DNA from 4 places in the Cytobacillus sp. MT66 genome. Region 1 is predicted to be linked to each of the others. Evidence: riboswitches for the same ligand, from Rfam matches in the RefSeq annotation. Region 1 holds a riboswitch; each other region holds the start of a gene.
The links. Region 1 has a riboswitch for cyclic di-GMP ahead of AC1Q59_RS21515 (HNH endonuclease). Riboswitches for the same ligand answer to the same signal wherever they lie in the genome.
Positions count from the first base shown of each region.

Region 2: linked by a shared signal. The riboswitch ahead of folE (GTP cyclohydrolase I FolE) and the one ahead of AC1Q59_RS21515 (HNH endonuclease) in region 1 are both predicted to bind cyclic di-GMP.
Region 3: linked by a shared signal. The riboswitch ahead of AC1Q59_RS24005 (hypothetical protein) and the one ahead of AC1Q59_RS21515 (HNH endonuclease) in region 1 are both predicted to bind cyclic di-GMP.
Region 4: linked by a shared signal. The riboswitch ahead of AC1Q59_RS10240 (anti-repressor SinI family protein) and the one ahead of AC1Q59_RS21515 (HNH endonuclease) in region 1 are both predicted to bind cyclic di-GMP.

Region 1 is NZ_JBXAFB010000017.1:24,193-29,477, forward strand. Features, by position in the region: gene AC1Q59_RS21510 (hypothetical protein) at 1-669, opposite strand, end outside; gene AC1Q59_RS21515 (HNH endonuclease) at 781-1,677, opposite strand; cyclic di-GMP riboswitch class I at 1,804-1,890, opposite strand; partial or broken gene AC1Q59_RS21520 (hypothetical protein) at 2,146-2,342, opposite strand; gene AC1Q59_RS21525 (YfiT family bacillithiol transferase) at 2,724-3,233, opposite strand; gene AC1Q59_RS21530 (DNA-3-methyladenine glycosylase) at 3,409-4,005, opposite strand; gene AC1Q59_RS21535 (NAD(P)H-dependent flavin oxidoreductase) at 4,276-5,229, shown strand.
Region 2 is NZ_JBXAFB010000025.1:13,728-19,012, reverse strand. Features, by position in the region: gene AC1Q59_RS23735 (ATP-binding protein) at 1-309, opposite strand, end outside; gene AC1Q59_RS23730 (SDR family oxidoreductase) at 325-1,026, opposite strand; gene AC1Q59_RS23725 (6-carboxytetrahydropterin synthase) at 1,030-1,848, opposite strand; gene folE (GTP cyclohydrolase I FolE) at 1,863-2,432, opposite strand; cyclic di-GMP riboswitch class I at 2,506-2,590, opposite strand; gene AC1Q59_RS23715 (STAS domain-containing protein) at 2,605-2,925, opposite strand; gene AC1Q59_RS23710 (flagellar assembly protein A) at 2,944-5,073, opposite strand.
Region 3 is NZ_JBXAFB010000027.1:5,194-10,478, forward strand. Features, by position in the region: gene AC1Q59_RS23995 (SNF2 helicase associated domain-containing protein) at 1-1,745, opposite strand, end outside; gene AC1Q59_RS24000 (metal-sensitive transcriptional regulator) at 1,940-2,203, opposite strand; cyclic di-GMP riboswitch class I at 2,507-2,597, shown strand; gene AC1Q59_RS24005 (hypothetical protein) at 2,682-3,035, shown strand; gene AC1Q59_RS24010 (ketoacyl-ACP synthase III) at 3,149-4,135, shown strand; gene AC1Q59_RS24015 (hypothetical protein) at 4,157-4,447, opposite strand; gene AC1Q59_RS24020 (hypothetical protein) at 4,663-5,285, opposite strand, start outside.
Region 4 is NZ_JBXAFB010000004.1:377,612-382,896, forward strand. Features, by position in the region: gene AC1Q59_RS10220 (MFS transporter) at 1-632, opposite strand, end outside; gene AC1Q59_RS10225 (MarR family winged helix-turn-helix transcriptional regulator) at 643-1,059, opposite strand; gene AC1Q59_RS10230 (anti-repressor SinI family protein) at 1,607-1,750, shown strand; gene AC1Q59_RS10235 (DUF5658 family protein) at 1,821-2,120, shown strand; cyclic di-GMP riboswitch class I at 2,363-2,442, shown strand; gene AC1Q59_RS10240 (anti-repressor SinI family protein) at 2,544-2,693, shown strand; gene AC1Q59_RS10245 (helix-turn-helix domain-containing protein) at 2,795-3,118, opposite strand; gene mnmH (tRNA 2-selenouridine(34) synthase MnmH) at 3,277-4,335, opposite strand; gene AC1Q59_RS10255 (DUF1128 domain-containing protein) at 4,540-4,767, opposite strand; gene AC1Q59_RS10260 (low molecular weight protein-tyrosine-phosphatase) at 4,924-5,285, shown strand, end outside.

The DNA.
Region 1 (5,285 bases):
GTTGGTAATCTCTGTAGATGTAGCGTCAAGTACTTTCATTGCCTTTACAATTTCAACTCGTTCCTTATCTGCTTTGATAGCGGCTTCCTTATTCTTTTTGCTTGCAAAGAAACCACCTGCCGCTATACTAGCTGCACCAATCCCCCAACCAATAGGGCCTGCTAATGCTAGTAAGGCACTTCCCCCGGCCATTCCGCCACCACCTGCTGCTAAAGCCCCGCCACCTAACCAAGCTAAAGCTGCATTAGTAGCTGCTGCTCCTGTTAAACCTGAAATAGCTGCTCCTGTTGATGCAGTTCCGAAAGTAGTAGCAATCGCCATTGCTGCTGTTGGAGCAAGTGCCGCTGTAGCTACCCCTGCCGCAACACCCGCTGCTGTACCTCCACCTGCTAACTTAATCATTTCTTTTTCATCATACGAGATTTCGCTAAGTGCCTTAAAGCTTGCAAGATTTACATGGACTTCTTCGAAAGTTTTGTCAAACTCTTTTGGAGTGTTGGCCAAAGTATTTATATAATCTTCAACTTTTTGAATTACATCCTCTGCATAATTTCTTGCATTATGCAATTTAATCGCATTATTTTGTAAGTCGTTAGAAGACTTCTCATATTTATATAAAGCATTTTGTAGTTTTCTTACCGCTTCTTTTTTTAATGAGCTATTTAACATTGATAATTTCTCCTTTTTTTATAGAACCAAGGTCAAAATATAAAGTATTTTTCTGCTAAATCTATTTATTAACCTAGCTTAACCCTTATAAGCATAATTTCTCTATTAGTATTACCGATTTTCACTTCCACCGCCCCAAATTGCTCGGCCACCTGTATGTGCAGTTTGAGCATGGGACTCTTCATCTACTAACTGCAAAAGACCCGGTTCCTCGTTATGGTGCCAAGTATATCCTTCCGGTGTTTGTCCGTTTGCTAGACCTTGGACTTCAGCTTGTGAGAAACCTAGTTCATTGGCAAGGTCCGGATTCTCTATAATAGCCTGATACAATGTATCATTAGCTACTTCAAAATGAACATCATCACCTTCTAAATACAATTCTTCTGCAATCATGACATTGAAAGTTTCATCAAATACAGGGAATGTACCTTCAACAACTTGTCCATTTGGTAGATCAACTGTTTTTTCAACGAAAGGTACTCCTGTTTCTGGAAGTTCATACCCGCTTAAATGATCATTCCTAGTTTCAATTTCCTCTGCTTCTATGATATCTGCTCCATCTACTAAATCTACTACACCGATGGCAAGACCTGACACAGCTACTACTTTACCAAGATTCTTCAGTCCTTTTATTGCTTGCTCTTTATCTCCACTTCTAAATCCTTTATAGGTGCTGCCAGCATTATTAGCTGTGTATTTTAGAGCAGAACCAATTCCCTTTATCGTTTTACCTGTGGAATCCTTTAAATCATTTAAACCTTTTTGTTTATAGTACTCATCTTTTTTAATAGCACCATATGTACCTTGAACCGCTCCATCTACAAACTGTCCTGCATTGTCTAAAGCTATTTTAGAAGCAGATTGAACACTATCTCCAACGTCCTCTAACCATTCACCAGTACCTTTCCACTTACTGCCTACAGCTTTTCCAACTACTTTAACAGAACCGCCGATTAATCCTCCTCCGACAGTTCCAATACCCTTTCCAATATTACGAAATACTCTCATAACCTATTCCTCCATTATTTAAGGACAATACCAATCGTTTATAAAAGCTTCCAACGTATTAATAAAAAAAACAGCTATCCCAAATGTTATAGGGATAGCCAACTAGTCATATACTGCTATTTTTGTATTGGCAACCCGACTATCATTATCCAATAGGATTTTAGACTCGTAGCTTTGCGTCCTTACCTTTCGATAAGTTTGCCTTTATCAGATTTTTATGTCTATATTCACATTACTATTTTACTATAAACACAACAATGAAGTATATCGTTTTTTGTCGGTGATCATTTTTTTCAAACTACTATAAACAAAAGAAGCTCCCATAAGTTTGCTATACTTATGAAAAGCTTCTTTGAGTTTTCTTTTATTGCCTTACTAAATGGAGCAAAAGTTGAGGGTATTGCCTATCCAGAATTTGACGAAACTTTCTAGAACTAATTTATTTTGCCCTACTAACATAGGAATAGCTTAACTCCAAAGTTTATGATGTTCATAAACGGTATCCTCCATTAATTGTTCACCGGTTACATATACATCATTTTCCCATCGTTCGTTACCCAGCCGATTTGGCTCGCTTCCGGCCATAGATTTTCAAATTGTCCTTTGTTTTCTCTTTTTACAGTTAATGAGAATCTTGATTGTGATTCACTAAATAACGCTACTGTCGGTTTGTTTACATAATTAAATTGTAATAAACTAATTTACAGCTGCTATTCGCGATGCTTAATAATCCTCCCGGTACTCAGCAGCCTTAACATCCCACTTAGGTGATAAATCATTATAGGAACTTGTCTTTTGCAAAGCCAATCGAGGCTAAAAAAAGAGTAATAACCATATCCCGATTTAAAGGACTTAAACCTGTACCGTTTGGATAGATCATTTGTGTATTTGGCAATTAAAAATACTGTTTATGGCAGTATGTTTTTGAATATAAATAAGCCGAAAATATGCATATTTTCGGCTTATTTATAGTTCGTGATATTGAAAAAAAGCACCATTTAGTTGCATAAAACTTTTGTAACTATTTCTTATTTATATATATTGTATTATTTTGATAATGCAATTTTTATATGGGCTAAGTGATGCTCTTCGTGCCAGGATAATTTTGCTACTTTTGCTGCAACTGTTATTTTACCGTTTATCTTGTGATTAAAAGCTCGATCTAATTGTTCTTCAGTTAAGCTATTTCCTAAAGATACGATGCGCTCATTTATACCTTCTAACATTTTAATAGAACTTTCTACAGGAAGCTTTGTATCCGGTTGAATCGCCCACTTTTCTTCATCAAAAGCAGGTACTGTTGGATTGTCATCTGTTAAAGCCAGCTTCAACCGTTGATACATATTCAACTGAGAATCTGCAATGTGATGAACAAGTTGGCGGACTGTCCAGCTACCTTCACGATACGTTCTGCTTAATTCCTCATCACTTAGGGAGTCAACAGTTTCTCTTAATCGAATCGTGTAAGTTTCAATTTCCTTTAGCCATTCTTGAATATTTTCTAATGTTACTTTTTCAGGAACTTGTAGTTTCCCAATTGGGTATCTTACATCCATTGTCAATCCCCTTTTCCCTTATTTCATAATATTTTGACCATTAAAGTAATTTCTTTAATTGTATCATTTCAACAAACAACATTGCCATTTAATAGCTTATTCAATTAAATGGCCCATTTGTTGAATGGTATCAGCCTCATCCAGTTACCAATTCCTTTTTTTATAAACATGAGAACTATCGGGTTTTTGGAGAAACAAACTTGTTCCCAGAAATCCAAAAACGCCAGGGATAATGGACAGCCTCACCGGTATTCTGGATGCCAATCCTTGGACCGGAAGCGATATTTTCAAGTTCAATGTCCGTTCCTTTTGCTATCCAAAGTGGGGATTGATCAAGTGGATGGCCATAGTCAGCCATTGTAATGTCAAGTGCCTTTGTCAGTTTACCTGGGCCATTAGTCCATTCGATTTCATTTTTTGCTTTTGGCCTCCTTTTAGCCATTAATTCTTTTCCAGAAAAGGGTTCCAATGCCCTAACTAGAACGGCATGAGGCTGCCCAATTTCAGCGCTTACCACGTTTAAAAGACAATGGGTGTGCATGGAATACGTATAGGCAACCCCGGGTTCACCAAACATAATTTCAGTTCGTTTTGTACGTAGCCCGCCAAAGCTATGTGCCGCACGATCATCGGGTCCCATATATGCCTCTGTCTCAACAATGATACCTGATGCCGTTCCCTCAGAAGTTTCTTTAATTAGAAGACATCCAAGCAGTGCTTTTGCAAGTTCTAGTGTTGGTTGATTATAAAAACTTTTTTCCAGTGGCTTCATCAGGTATTTCTCCTTTTCCTGTAGTTCGCACCTATTTTTCGCCCAAACAATTCCGCTTATGTAATGAATATGCCCATGGGTCATTTCACCTTGTGCTGTAATAACAATAATAAGCGTTATAGGAATCACGAAAATTTGAATGTTTTGTGACAACCACAAAATTATTATCTACATTTAGGATCAGGCATTATATTTGTAACTATTCATTTGTTTTCAAGTCGTTAGAATTAGCTTGGGGGATAACTATAATGATGAATTGGGGGTATTATTTTGAGCTTTCAACAATTAAAAATTGGGCATATGACGCCTAGGTTTCCCATTATGCAAGGTGGAATGGGAGTAGGTATTTCTCTAAGCGGACTTGCTTCCGCTGTAGCAAACGCCGGGGGAATTGGGATTATTTCAGGAACTGGAATTAGTTTCGATGAGTTGCGATTTCACATAAGAAAGGCGAAAGAATCCATTCAGGATGGCGGCTATATTGGAGTGAACGTTCTTTTTGCGATGAATGATTTTGCTGAAAAAATGAAAGTAGCCATTGAGGAAAAGGTTGATTTTATTATTTCAGGAGCAGGTATATCAAGAGATATGTATAGCTGGGGCAAAGAATCTGGCATACCGGTTATCTCCATTGTATCTTCAGCAAGGCTTGCAAAAATATCGGAACGTCTTGGTGCCTCCGCCGTTGTTGTAGAAGGTAATGAGGCTGGTGGGCATCTTGGTACTGAGCGGCCATTGTTTGATATATTGCCAGAGGTGGTTGATGCCGTTAAAATTCCCGTCATTGCTGCTGGGGGGATTATGAATGGACAGGATCTTGCCCGTGCCATTCGATTGGGAGCTTCTGGGGTTCAAATGGGAACAAGATTTGTTGCCAGTAATGAATGTGACGCACCATTATCGTTTAAGGAAAAATATGTACATGCAGGGAAAGAAGATACGGTAATGGTAAAGACGACGGTGGGCTTGGAAGGCCGTGCGATTAAGAACCATTTTACTGAACTAATATCTGATGATAAAAAGGTGAAAATCAAGAAGTGTATTGATTGCCTTAAAGATTGCTCATATCGCTTTTGTACAATGGATTCTTTAATAACATCCATGGAAGGGGATTGCGAGAATGGGCTTGTATTTGCGGGTGCAAGAGTGCATGAAATAAACGAAATCCTTCCCGTCAAAACCATCATTGACGACATCATGACCGAATATAGGGCTTGTATTTAACGCCAAATTTGCAGGGTCAAGATGCTTTTGCTATTGTTGGCAATCTAGAAAGTGAA
Region 2 (5,285 bases), on a different contig from region 1:
TTTAATTTTTTCTATCATATCTTCTTGTTGTTTATTCCAATCCAGCATTTGATCGGATAGAAAAAGAATGCATTCCTTCTTTTGTTCATCTCCTGTATCTTGCAGAAAGGATGATTGAGTGAGTGACCGATTAAAAAGTTGGTCCTGTTCCGCTATATCCAGTCCTAGATATTGTCCAATTTTCCTAGCTAGAAAACCCCTTTTCGTTCTAAAGATGGTTTCTTCGTAAGATAAATCTGGAGGTGGAGACAGCACCTCTGTAGGTTTGCTTTCAGCAGATTTTTTGAACTTACTAAAAAACTGTCTCAACTGGATTAATCCTCCTTACAAGATGCCACGAGGCGGCATGATGGTTATCTCATCAACAAATGCCCCTGCCGGTTGATTAATCAGAAACAGTAAATGGTTTGCTAAACTTTCAACTGGAATCATGTCATCCATATTAGGCTTGGGATCGATATTGTCCCAAAAACTGCTCTTGACTGAACCCGGAATCACCGCTGTCACTTGGACCCCTTTTCCACGCAATTCAGCTTGTAAGACTTTCGTTAACCCCATCAGGCCGAATTTTGAAGCTGAATACCCGCCGTTTCCAGGTAAAGCCATTGTCCCGGCAACTGAAACTAAATTGAGGATATGCCCACTCTGTTTTTCAGCCATGTACCTTCCAAACATCTTACAAGTTAGATAGGAGCCCCGTAAATTTACGTTGATCATTTGGTCAAAGTCTTCTGTTGAAGAATCAATCACACTTGAAAAAACACCCACTCCCGCTGCATTGATTAAGACATCGACGTTTCCAAAGTGCTGAATAGCTTTTTCATAAAAATCCTTAACCGATTCTTCACTGGTTACATCCAAAGGCATCTTCAAAACATTCTTATTAGAGTAGTAGGTGTTGCTTCTACTCCCTAAGACGACATTCCCGCCCAATTGTTCGATTGAGGCAGCAATAGCCTTCCCAATTCCCCTACTAGAGCCAGTAATGGCAATCGTTTTTCCTTTTAACGACATTTGGTTATCCATCAATCATTCCACCCCTGGACCGAAATACTCAAAATAGTTTTTTTCCGTTTCATACAAACCGATTTTGAAAAGGTTCGAAATTCTTGGTGAAAGTAAATCCCAAATCACAACTGCCACGTTTTCGGAGGTTGGATTCAAGTTTTCAAATTCTTCCGTATCCAAATTTAAATGTTTATGGTCAAATTTTTTCATGATCTCTTCGTCCACGATCTGATCCAATTCTGAAAGGTTCGCAATCATGCCAGTAACTGGGTCAGGTATTCCGCTTACAGTTACCTCTAAATAGTAGTTATGACCATGCCCATAAAGGTTATTGCACTTCCCAAAAAGGGCCACATTTTCTTCTTCGCTTAATTGACTACTATGTAAACGGTGTGCAGTGGAAAAATGATATTTTCTCGTTAATCGAACCATTTCAGCATTCTCCTTTTCTGAATATAAGAAATCATTTTCTCTTAGTTTGATTTTATGGAGTTCACAGCCATCTATTTTTCCATCTAAGGAATCCCATAGGTACGCCGTTATATTTTCAGTTGTCGGGACGTTTTCTTTAAAATAAGGATTTTCTTTATTTAAGAACTTCCCATCTAATTCCTTACGAACGAAGGACTTTACAACTTTATCGATATCCGTAATATTGACCACAATGCCTGACTTAGCGTCTAACGATCCTTTTACCATAACCTCTAGCGTATAATCGTGACCATGCCCATGAGGATTTGCACATAGGCCAAACACTTCTTGATTTTGCTTTTCGCTCCAATCGTCAATTCGATAGAAATGAGCAGCAGAGAAATACATTTTTCTTGAAAGATAGAGCATAGATTTTCCTCCTATTAATCTCTTAAAAGAGCCCTTTCAAATTCTTCCGTTAACGCAGCATCATCTTTGAATACACCCTTTTTTACTGTTGTCACCGTTGCACTTCCTGGTTTTTTCACACCCCTGGCACACATGCAAAGATGTTGTCCCTCTATACTGACAATCACACCTTTTGGTTTTAGGACATTCATTATTGCTTCTGCAGTTTGTTGTGTCATTCTTTCCTGGACCTGCGGACGTTTAGAGACTAATTCAACAAGGCGAGCAAATTTACTTAAACCTATTACTCTCCCATTTGGAATGTAACCAATGTGAGCCTTCCCGAAAAAAGGGATCAGATGATGTTCACAGAAGGTATAATAGTTAATATCCTTAACAACAACGATTCCTTCATATTGTTCCTCAAAGGTAGTCGTTAAAGCCGTTTCAGGAGGAACGCCTACTCCTGCAAAAACTTCTTTATACATTTTTGCCACACGTTTTGGTGTATCTAATAAACCCTCGCGATTTGGATCTTCCCCAATTAATTCTAAAATTCCGCGAACATGCTGCTCTACTAAGTCATTATTTAAATCAACTGCCATGTGAATTCCTCCAAATATGTTCTAAAAATAAAAAAACTCACCATAGGATTGGTAAGTGTACTTAACCAACCTTTTCGGTAACCCGGCGATCCTAGCATCCTTGCCTTAGACCCGTAGCTTTGCGTCCTTATTTTTCAATAAGTTTGCCATTATCGAAGATTAAATATTGTATTTACAGAAAAGTTGCCTTTTCTATTAAGATATCTTTCAATTGAACCAATTCGAAAATATCGTTAATAGGTTGTTGAATATTTTTTACCACGATTTGACTATTAGTCTCACTGCTTTTTACGGTTTCCACCAGATTAATAAACAATCCTATGCCAGTGGAATCTACAAATGGTACTTCATTAAAGTCAATTTCAACATTCTGGTACCCTGATAAAATAGGAATGACTTCCTCCTCTAGTATTTCAGTTACTTCTATATCTAAGTCACCCATAAAATAAATGGTGATTGTTTGCTCTTTTTCCTCAAGTTTATAAGAAAACATGATCAATTCTCCTTATAATTAAAAAATAATTCTTCCGTTTTCATCTAGGTGAGCATTTATATATCTACGATCTTCCTGGAAGGTATGTTTACTCTTACCAATTTGAATAACAGTTCCAACTCTAACAAAACCAATCTTAATGTTTTCGCTGCTTGGCACTATTATTTTACTTGTGACACCACTATCGGAACCTGATTCATTAATAGTTGCCCCCTGCCGAGCAAAGATCTCTCCTCCTCGGAAAACTCCTTTTACACTAACATGGCCGATAGCATGTATTTTGGAATTATAGCAACCTTGTCCGCGGATCACCACATCACCGCTCGAGAAAATCGTATTCCCTTGAGAATTCATCAGTTCAACCGTACATTCTTGTATTTCTTGGTTATATTTCTTAATTATTTGATCAATCTTGTCTGACAAACCCTTAATTTTTTCAAGGGAGTGAAGTTCGTTTGGAACCGCGGACATAAAACACATTCTTAGTTGTTCGATAAGAGATTCCCATTCAGTATCTAACAGGTTGGTTGATGTTTTTCCTAATTCTATAAGTTGATTAATAGACCGTACGAGGGTCTTGAACTTTTTGTCTACCAAAAGTTTGATAAGTGGGAATAACCCACTTTTGGAGTAATCTGTAATTTTAAAAGCTGGCATATTCATTAACTGGTGAATGGATGAAATCATCTTGTTCATTTGATCTTGGACAGTCGAAAAACAAGTAATAGTTTCAGAAGTATATATGTTTTGGTTACCACCTGAAATCACACTCCCAATCACATTACCCCGAATCATTATTCCACTTTTTCCAGAAATGGTGGCTGAGTACACATTTTTAAGTATGGTAGCTTCACCTTCAGCTTCTACGGCCATCCCTTCTTCAACATTCCCTCGAACCTCTATATCTCCCTTAAAACGAATATTTCCTGAATCCATATTAACGTCTGTGGGATGAGTGAGTTTTGGTAAAATGGATACCTTTACAATCAAACCACGTTGTTCAATAAGTGGCCTCCCTTCTGTAGTTGCCACAACCTTTGAATCATTTTCAATTAAAACAATCCCTGTCCCAGCGGTTATAATAAGGGGATAAACAGGTTTAGGAGGTATTGGCTCATTTGAAACATTAAAACCTGGTGTACCGGGAATAGGGGAACATACAGTGGCGATAACTTGCCCTTTTTGAACTGTCGGAAACACTTGTACTTCCCGAAAATCAACGGTCCCGTTTTTTCGCTCTTGAGGCCCTGTTTTCTTTTTTACATTTACCACAATTTCAATCTTCCCGTTTTCGCCCTCTTTTGGTTTAATGCCGCTAGCAATGATGAAATCTCCGGTTTCTTTAGTGTTAACTGCTTTTAAGATTTCCTCATAATTAAATCCATGTACCACACGTAAATTTTCTAGTTCGGATAAAATTTGTTTGTATTCTAAGGTATTTCTACTCTCAATATTTTTCGTTGCTTCGAGCTTAATATGATAATCCGGTTCGACATCTTTTATTTCATAGCTTTTTTTCATCCCTGGTTCTACATGTAAGATTACGTTTAATCGGTCAGCATCCTTCTGTATATTCCATTTAGTTTCTTTCGTTACTTCCTTAGTCTGTATTTCAAATACATCCGTGGATGCCACTACTGCCGTTCCCTCAACTACCTCATTATTTTTTTTTAATGTTATCCCTTTTCCGACTGTAATCGTTGGATAAAAAAGGGGAGAAGGTTTGCTGAAGATTCTTCCATCTTTTACCCAAACCTTTCCAGCTAGTTGATCGTCCTCTTCTTTGTTTATTACCGGTGTTGAAGCAGACTCAACCTCTTTTATGTTGTTTTGAGAAGGTATATCTATATGATTAACCATTTTTACCAATGCTTCATAACTATTGTCTATTTGGAAGATCTCACCAGAATCAAAAGAGTTGTTAACTATTAAAGATGAATTTATAGTTTCTTCTTTTCCATTTTCTTTTGTTTCATGGACTTTAGTTAATTTAACGATAGCTTGCTTTGAACCCAATCGCCAAAAACCTTTTGAGGCCTGTTGTACAATTTCAATAGATACTTCTTCTTTTATAGTTCCCAATAATTGCAAGCCGACTTCAACAGCCTCCTCTACATCTTTACCTCTCGATATAACGGTTTGACTCATTTTTCATTTAACCCTCCCTGCTATTTATAGAATTGAATTTTGGTAGATGGATTTGTCAGGCTTAACTTGGACATAGCCTTGGGTAATCGGAGCCATATTTACATTTTGTAACCTTTTACTTAATCCATACTCATTTTTCCCTTTTTTCATTAAGCATTTAGTGCTAAGTTCTGCTGATTTTTGGAAATCAAAGACTGTTATTTTAATAGCGG
Region 3 (5,285 bases), on a different contig from region 1:
AAAAAGCTGTCGCTATCCTCAAAATAATTTAGCAGTCTAAGTCCCTCTGCCACAGGAACTTCAAAGCTCTTTTCCCATTCATCATTTTGAACAGGGACAGCATTCAAGAAACGCTTGATTTCTTCCATTTCCTTTGTCTCTAGAGATAGCAAAGCACCGTCTCTCAGGCGATAATACTTTTGCTTTTCTTCCAATGCTGCCAATATGGCTTTGATCTCAGTCTCTGGAATCCCATCGATCTTAAACGTAAATTCAAGCAAGTGATTCCGTTCCTGATAATGCTTCACCTTTATTCTCGGTATTGTTGTTTTTGGCAATATCCGCATGCGTACGGCAGTGGTCGCATACACCTGAACCATCTTCTGCAATTTCGGCAGCTCGTGATACAAAAAGTTATATTCCAATTCTTCATTTTGAAGATAATAGCCGCTCTCTGTTTGATTAAACTTGCTTTCAGCCATCAGCTGCAAGATAGCTTCTTCCTTCTCCATGTCCCGAATAATCAGTGAACCTGCCATTGGCTGCCGATTCTCCAGCGGGTTGAAGACTGCCGATTCATAATGAAACTCCAGCCCTGCGAGCAGGCGATTCTTCACACGATCTAAATAAAGTTTTGCCTGTAATGGGGTCTTTCGCAGCTGCGCGGAGAATTCCCCTGATAAATGGACCTTCCCCAATTTTCTTAAATGCGGCAAAAGCTGTTCGACGAAGGATTTTAATTGATGACTTGGTATAGGGATTTCATTTATCTTGGAACGTTCTATCATTCGCTGTAATTCATAGAGCCGTTCTGCTTCCCATCTTTTAACCACAACGACTTTTCCTGCCGAAAGGACGGTGTCATATTCTTTCAATATCAGCATCTCGTCTAAACCGTGAATAACCAGATGATATCCATTTTCCTCCGTACCTGTAAATTCAAATGTTAACGGTAACGGTTCATCTGAAACACAGAACTGATGATAGCTATTCCCATCATATTGCAAGATGACTTGTGGAGCACGTGCTAATAAGGGTTCAACATTTTTCCAGAAGGATGCAGGAATTAGCAGCATTCCTTTATCCAAGTGACTCTTAGCTGAAATTGCCTGACGATGTACTTTTTCATCATCCATGACATGAATTAGCTGCTGAATAATGGCATCAGATACGTTATCAAAGCAATGGCTAACCGGTTCATATAAAAATTCTTTTGAAATTGCGTATTGTTTTCTATCTTTCACACTTTGGAGAAAATCACGAATGTCGGCTATTTTGAGTGATGAAATAGAAAGTTCAATACCAAATCGGGCATTCCCATCAATGGTAACTCCTTTACATAAAAAAGCTGTATCCAGGAGTTGTCTATTTTCAAAATGGATTTGCCGGCCACTTACAGGCAGCTGCTTCTCCTCAAATAATTTCAGCAATTCTTCTGGCATCTGTCCATCTGTTTGTCCAGGAATATATTTATCTTGTATATTCTCTTGCTGGTGGTGCTGCCAAGCTAGCAGCACCGCGGCAATATGTTGGCAATCTTTATCAAAAGAATTAAGAGACGGGCAGCTGCAGACCGCTTGAAATCCTTTAGGAAGTTTCTTGAGGCGGACATGGAAATCCTCCACCCCTTGGACTGTAGCCTGTATAGAAATTGGCGTTACTTCTTCCACTTTTACTTTTCCATTACGATAAAAAGCGTCCCCTCTTTTAAAGGAGACAGCCCCACATCGCTCTTTTATAATTTTTTGATTCAGCTGGATTTGCATAGGGTTGCCTCCTTTCGTTAAACAGGACATTTTCTTCTTTACTAAATGTATCATGAAGAATAGGCACACGCTAGTTGTACATAAGTCATTTCAAATCGTACATTAGGCAGCAGTTTCCCTAAAAATAAAAACACTCACAACTGTTTGCCAACTCGTGTGAGCGTTTACCATTTTTAATAAATCTATTAGATCTTTTAACGACTTCTCACTAAGAGGTTTACCGCTTCTTTAATTAAGTCTTCAGCATTTCTGTCTTCTGAATCTTCTGCTTTTCGAACACATTCAACCAAATTGGAGCTTACAATAACTCCTATTGTCCGATCTATAGCTGTTCTAGCGGCAGACAACTGGGTGATCACATCTTTACAGTCCTTTTGTTCCTCCATTAACCGAAGAATTCCTCTTAACTGCCCTTCAATCCGCTTAACTCTGTTTTTTATTTGATCGTTATATTCCATAGCTATACCACCTCAAACTTGGATTCTTATTAGATTCATTATAATCTCTTACATCAATAATTTCTAATTTAGACTTATCATATTCCCCTTCCGCCATAATGCACACTTTGGTAAATCATCAATAATTACCCCAAATCCACTTTATCCAGGAGTTTGATATCATAAAATACAAATCAACATGTGAAGTCCCTTAATCTATTTTTACCATCAAGTGATTAAAAAGACCTAAATATTCTTGAACTCTCAAACCTACTTTTGTATTATTATAATAATATATTATCTAAGTATCATATATTTTCTCTATTACGATAATGGCAAACTTATCTAAAGGTAAGGACGCAAAGCTACAGACCTAAGGCAAAGCATCAAATGCTATGGTGGCTGAGTTACCGAACATGGGGGTTATTCAAGCACACATCCCATTTGCGGTTTTGTGCTTTTTTATTTTAATTAAATACATAGAAAGGAAGACTTTATAATGGCAACAGATGTTAATGGCAGTTATGAAATCAAGGTGGACAGAGTAAAAAAGGAGATTAAGATCCGAGTGGAAGGCAGTGCAACTCCAGAAGGAGCACAGGCATTTATTAATGAATATAATCAAAAGACTTCTAGCGTGAATTCTCAGGAATACAACTGCGTTGCAGATTGCACGGATATGAAAGTAGCCGGGACCGAATTGCTGCCGCTGCTAGAATCGTGTGTAAAACTGTATAATCAGACTGGCTTTAAGAAGGTCATTTTCAGCGTTGGAAAAAACCCAATTTTAAAAATGCAGCTAAGCCGTCTAATTCGGCAAAATGGCATAACCAATGCGGAAGTTACCGAATGATAATAGAATTCCAATAAGAAGATGATTTTACCAAGGAGAGGGTACAGCTTGTACCCCCTTTTTCGTTTATGTTTTTTCGAATTTATGAAAAATTTATAGAGAGGAATTCATCCATGACAAACATCAAAATAAAAGAGATTGCTATATATCATCCAGAAAATCACATTCCTAACGACTTTTTCTTTCAGCATTTTGATAAGCGAGGCAAAGATATTCGCCATCTATTAAAACACGTTGGCAGAGAAAATCGCTATTGGACAGATCCAGATAAGAAAAAGGAAACAGGCATCACTATGGCTATTGAGGCTTCAAAAAAAGTATTAGAAAATGCTCATCTGACCGGAAAAGATATTGATATGATTATCTATTCCACTCAAATACCAGATCAATTGATTCCAATGAACGCCCTCTATATCCATCAAGCAATCAACGCTTCAAGCCATTCTATCGCTTTTGACTTAAACGGAAATTGTATTGGAATGACTCTTGCTGTCGATTTTGCTGCTCGCTATATGCAAGGCAATTCCAGGATTCAACGGGCGTTAGTCATTGGCTCTGATCATTTTTCTCCTATACTGAATCCTGAAGATGAACTAAGTTATTCGTTATTCGGGGACCTTGCCTCTGCTGTTATTTTAGAAAGTACAGAAGAATCTGCAGGATTTATTGATTCGCTTCATTATACGGATAGTGTGAACCCTAACCCTATCATGTTTCCGGTTAATGGGTTAGTGCAAACTTTGAAAGAACAAAATGACCCGTATATGAAGTTTGAACCTTTTGATGCGTCGCCTATGTACCCTCATGTCTATGATTCCATGCGTGAGATTCTGAATCAGCACGGATTAAAACCAAGTGATGTTAAATGTTGCTTTAGTCAAAGTAACAAGGCTATACTTCAACGGATTCAAGAAAACATGGGATTCCATGAAGACCAAATCATTTTTGCCGCAGATAAATATGGCTATCCTGGCACGAGCAGTCCATTCATTGCTCTTCATGAGGGAATCCAAACAGGCAAAATTCAACATGGGGATTACGTACTGTTCTGGACAGTAGGTTCAGTATATGAATTCATCACCATGTTATTCAAATACTAATATCGGCAGCTTACCGTTTAATCATAAATTTGCCAGTGGCGTTCTACAGCATTTTCCATAAATATATTTATTAAGAATTGAGTCAATGGCATTAACTGTTTTCGTGGCGTCTTGTCCTTCTATATATAAATATAAATGTCCTTGATATGTAAGGAAAAATGAAACCATTTTAGACAGTTGCTGAGGCTTTAAAACATAATTATCGGTATATAAGTAAACTTTGCTTTGAGAAGTTTTACAAATATGAAATAAATCAAGTACATTGGCTAGCTTTAATTTCTCAGTTATATTGTAAGATAAAATAGTTTTCATTGCTCTCTCCTTCTAAGTTAGTGTTATAAAATGTATAGGGAATGCTAACTAATAGGTTCCTTATTTATTTTTTCATAAGTATTTTATTTTTGGTAGGGTGTAAAATTGTTGAAAAAACACTAGTTTTGAAAAAATTCGTCTAATTTGCAGAGCTGTTAAAATGCAAAAAAATAAACCTAGTACGCGGAGTACTAGGTTTACTTTTTTGATAGGTATTATTCGTTCCCTTTACCGTTATTCTCTTTCTTATTTTCAGCGCCATTATTTTGGCCGTTTTTTTTCTTTTCGTTTACTTGCTGTTGCTTTTCAGCTTTCTTTTCTTGAACTTCTTCCTTTTTAGCAGCAGCTTTTGCCTGACCTTCAGCACGCTTTTCTGCAGCCTTAGCCTGCGCTTCTTCTTTCTTAGCTAATCCTGGAGCAACCACAGCAGTTTCCTTCATTTCTTCTGCAACTTTAGTTTCAGGTTCAACTGGTTCGTTTGTTGCTGTTACTGCTGTTGATCCTGTTGCTTTTGATTCCGCTGTAACTTGTTTTTCTTGAGTTCCCTCTTTGACTGCTTCTGTTTCTTCAGTTTCTTTAGATACTGCTTCTGCATCTGATGTTTCCACTGTAGCTTTTTCTTCTGCCTGGTCTTTTTCTGTTGCTACAGTTTCAGCATCTGCTGTTGCTTCATCCGCAGCAGCTTTATCTTCCTCAGTAGTTTCAACTGCGAATTTTTTTGCTTTTTCTTCAAGCTTTGCAAGTTTCTTATCTAATTTCGCAAAAGACTTTTGAATATTTTTCATTAAAGCTAATTGAGCTGTAGGGTTTTTAACATGTGATAATGCTGCAGCTAATG
Region 4 (5,285 bases), on a different contig from region 1:
GCATTTTTTTCAAAAAGGGTGGAAAATGAAAGCTTTTGAGCTGGTTTTTTAACACCATGACCAGATCTTTTCGGCACGCGAACAATGATAGATAATAAAACGGCTAAAAAGCCAAGGACCGTACATAATCCGAAAATAATATCAAAGCCCATGTATTGAATGATTGTCAAGCCGGCGAAAGGACCGATAACCATAGCCATGTTCATAAACATTCCGTAATAGCCGAGGCCCTCACCTTTTCGCTCATCAGGAATAATATCTGCGACAATCGCACCGGTGGCCGTTGTTGCCATGCCAAAACCGATTCCGTGAACAAAGCGCAAAGCAAGCAGCAGCGGAATCGAATCCGTCCAAAAATAAAGTAAGGATGCAACGGCAAAAATAATTAAAGCAGCCAGCAAGATTTTCTTTCGCCCATATTCATCAAGCCATTTGCCAGTAAATGGCCGGCAAAGAACTGCGGCAATCAAGAACATGGAAACGATGAGTCCGACTTGTGTTTCATCTCCATGTAAATCATCCATTACATAGATGGGCAATGTTGTCAGTAAGATATAAAACCCAATAAAAAGAAAAAAGCTGGTGAACGAGATACTTAGAAAGTCTTTCGTCCATAATGGTTGTTTCTTCATGCTGTTCCTCCTATAAATTTTCCTTCATTTTTTCAATAAATAATAGCATTGAATGAATTTCTTCATCCTCAATCGTTTTTAGAACTCTCGACTCGCATGCTCTGACTGCCTGATGCCATTCTTCATATTTATTCATGGCAGCTTCTGTTAGAACGATCTGCTTTTCCCGTTTATCAGCACCGACCAGTTTTGTAATCCACCCTGATTTTTCAAGACGGGCAATCGTTCTTGTCATTGTCGGTGCTTCAACGCCTAAATACTGTGCTAGCGTTTTTTGTGTAGAGGATCCATTTGTTTTTATGAGATAAATGATTGTCCATTGAGCAGAATAGAGGCCGAGCGGGATAAGTGCTTCGTTGAGAGCCTTAGAAAAATGCCTGGAAAACTGGTTGAGGGAGTGAAGAAGCTGTGTTTGGTTGCTTTCCATTAAATCACCTATATTTAAATTAGTTACCTAGCTAATTATATGCACTTTCGATCAGTTTGTCTAGACTAATGTTCAAAAAATGTTCACTTGATTTTTTGAAAGTGTTTACATAAAAAATCCAAGCCTTTTATTATATAAATTTTATAAATAATACATAATATTAAGAAAATGAGAGGAATTAAGAGTAAATGAATGAAAAACGTTCAATATAAAGAACGAATGTGAGAATTTCGATTTTTATCATAACAGAACATTTGGACTATACTCATCTTAATAGTTCTTTTAAAAGAACAACCTAATCAGGGTGGTGAAAAAATGTATCAAAAAAACTGCGATAAATGTCAACGGCCATCATTCGGCAGCAGTGAATATGGGGCCTGGCATTGTCCTGTATGCGGAAACGATTTAACGAAATATCCCTTCCTCGATGCAATGACACTTGAGAGAATTCATGTAAATGCTATTCCGTTTCAAAGGAAGATAGATTGCTATAAAGAACAAATCAAATCACTATGCTTGTGGACATTTTCAAAAGGGGATGGGACGGTTGGAGACAAAGGTCATCGCAAAGGAATTAGATAAGGAATGGATGCGGCTTATATTAGAAGCGAAAAAACAAGGAATTGAAAAAGAGGAAATTCGCAAATTTTTTTATAATGGGCAGGGAGAGGAGGCTAGTGAAAAATCATAGTAATTCCTGGGCGGGGATACTTTTTTTGAGTTACCTTATTTCAGTAACCGATTGATAATGGAGGACTTTCGTGAAAATCATTTTCCTTTATCTGGCTTTCTTGAACTTGTTTGATGGTGCAGTTACCTTCTGGGGACTCCAATCATCCATCATAACCGAATTCAATCCGCTTATGCATTCTCTCTACGATGTACATCCTGTGATTTTTCTTGTTTTTAAACTATGCTTGTCTTGTTTGTTGTTAGGATTTGTCGTTTTTAACCGGGTTCCATCGAATAGGCCTATAAGAGTTATATCCTTGGCAGCTTCGGTACTTTATACCTCTGTCATTTTTCTGCATGGGGTATGGATTTTTCAGTATATTGCGTAATCCTTGATAAAATAGACGACTTGTTTCCCTATTTTTCTGGCACCTTATAGGTTTTTATAATAATTTTCATTATTTAATCAATGAATTTTGACCTTTATGACAACCATATGTTGGAAATTGTCGATTAATCGGGGAAATTTGGGTTTAAAACATAGATTTATTTGACAAAAAGTAACACATTCAAACGTAAGCAAGCTAGTAAAATACAACTATGCAAAAAATACTATGCTTGTTTTTAAGGACACAGAAAATGGCAAACCCACTGAAAAATGGGGACGCAAAGTCACAGATCTAAGGTATAAGAGAAAGCTGGATCGGAAAATTGTCCTACATACATACACCGCAATTTTCTGGAGTACAGGAGATACATACTAAGATGGCTGGACTGCCTGGGATACGAATGGTATTTTGGGAGGGAATAGGTTGAATAATCTTAATGGACAAAATGAAGGACTTGACAGCGAATGGGTCCAGTTAATCATCGAAGCAAAGAATATGGGAATTGAAAAAGACGAAATAAGGGAATTTCTTTTAAAAAGTACGATTAATGAATTTAGCATTAAAACGAGTTAAATAAATATAAGAAATGAGAAGTGTTTCTTATGAGGGGGGTCTCTAAAAGAAATGCTTTTATTTTTACAATAAAAAAACAGAAGCATTGATAGGCTCCTGTTTTATTTCTTCTGATCAATTCTCCATTTATTAAATTCTAGAAATTCGCGGAACTGGTCTTTTGATACCCCTGAATTCATTGCTTCCTGGACAATGTTGATCCACTCTGAATCTAGCTCGTCTTTATTTGGCTGCTCGTGTATTAAATGATCAACGGGTACATTTAAGACGCCAGCGATTTTTTCAAGAAATTGTATTGAAGGGTTTGTTTGCAGGTTCCGTTCTAATGAACTTAAATAGGATTTGGCTACGCCAGCCCGTTCTGCAAGCTCGGATAACGACATTTTCTTTTCTTTACGCAAAGTTTTTACACGCTCACCGATCATCCAATCTCACACACCTTACTATTAATAATTATTCCTATTATATCAAAAAACAGTACGAAGTTCCATATTACGAACATAATATGTAAAATGTTCAGTATATTTCCTTATTTACCCGTTTTGTACGATTTGAAACCAATTTATATAAAAAAGTGCTCCGCTTAGTTTGCAAGAGCACTTTTTGATTCCACAAGCTTAATGATTTCCTCGGTTGCTGCATCCACATCATCTGCTTCAATATGATGGAATGGCTTTTCATATTCCAGCTGTTTGTGGGCATATCGCGGATCATAGTAGGATTCTAATAAAACCTTTATAAAGAGTCTAAAATCTTGATTTTCTAATGAATCATCTAATGCTTGAATAGCCTCTTTGTCTTTCATGCGCTTCCTGATAAAGGCATACCGTTCCTTAATGGTGTCAAGAAACCAATCCTCGTTTAAATATGGCTCAACATAGTCGCGGTGAATTCGCTCAATGCGCGTTTTTAGCGAAGCCTGCAGGTTGATGTTGATTCCATCTTGCTTCAAGTCAAGAAGGACGTCCGGCTGAACAACCTTTCCGATTCGCTTGCTTTCTGCTTCGATAAAGAAAAACGGTTTGTCCTTTATTTTTAGTAAAGTGTCAAAAAGCAGGGCATCGAAGGTTTTCTGACTGTGGCCCAGGTATTGCCCGTAGTAACCGAAGATGGATCCGCGGTGTGCAGCCATTCCTTCCAGGTCGATAACCGCCATGCCTTTTTCCGCTAGCTTATGAAGCACTTCTGTTTTTCCAACGCCCGTCATTCCATGAATGGAAATCGCCTTTTGCGGAACAAGATTGGGTATTGCTTCTAATATATACTGCCGGTAGGCGCGATACCCTCCGGTTAATCGTGTGGCTGAAAGGCCTGCGAATGATAAAAAGGTAGCAACCGATTTACTGCGCATGCCGCCGCGCCAGCAGTAAATAACTGGATGTCCGCCATCCTGCATTAAATCCCTAATTTTGCCGAGCATGTCTGGGATTTTTGCAGAGACAATCTCCATTGCCCGCCATTTCGCTACATCTGAACCTTCCTGTTTATAAATCGTCCCAATAAGGGCGCGTTCATCATTCGTAAATAATGGTACGTTGACTGCACCCGGAATATGAAATTCTTCAAACTCGCCAGGTGACCGAACATCAACCGGAATAGCCTTTTCCGTATGAATGAATTGATCAACACTTATTTCTCTCATATTTGGTGCCTCCATTTATCAGTTCCGTCTCGGAGATTGCACTCAGATATTTTTGGCAAAATCTGAGGCGTCCGACTCACAACTATACTATTGTAACTCTTTCTAGAAAAATTGTCTTTTGGAATTATTACCGGTTTGTCCAATTTTATAATGAATTATTCTTATACAAAAACAAAACAGCCCCCAAAAAGAGGCTGCGTCTGCTTACTTATTCTTCCTAAGATTGCCCAGTTCCTCGGCAATTGCCTGCATTTCATTCGGGCTGAAGGAGTTTTTTTTCATGACAAGATCGTAAATATCCTTTAACTCCTCGTACATTTCTTCATCAAAATGGGACGGTTTGATTGCTCCAAAGTTTAATACTTTTAGTTTTTCTTTAATTTTTTCAATCATATATTCAACATTTTCAACAGACTTTTGTGCTAAATCCACCCGAATTCCCCCTCTTAAATATGTACCGTCAGTTCTCTAGTATCCCCATCTTTCCATGTTATTCACAGATTGTCAACCATATTTAAAAGGTTTATGGTTAAAGGTTGCAGAAGATATCATTTTGAAAGAAAATGGTGGCAAGGAGGAATTTTATATATGATTAATGTTCTTTTTGTATGCCTAGGAAACATCTGCCGGTCACCGATGGCCGAAGCGGTGTTTCGTGACCTTGTAAAACGGGAAGGCTTGGAAAGTGAAATCACTGTTGATTCGGCCGGTACGGGAAATTGGCATGTCGGCAGTCCGCCGCACGAAGGGACTAGACAAATTTTAAAAAGATATAACATTGGTGCAGAGGGATTAAAGGCCCGGCAAGTTTCAGCAGATGATTTTCAAAGGTTTCAATACATAGTGGGGATGGATGCATCGAATATCCAAAATTTAGAAAATTGGCGAAAAGGGGAGACAAACACCAAAGTTGTTAAGCTTCTAGATTTTGCTGATGATGAAAGTAAAGA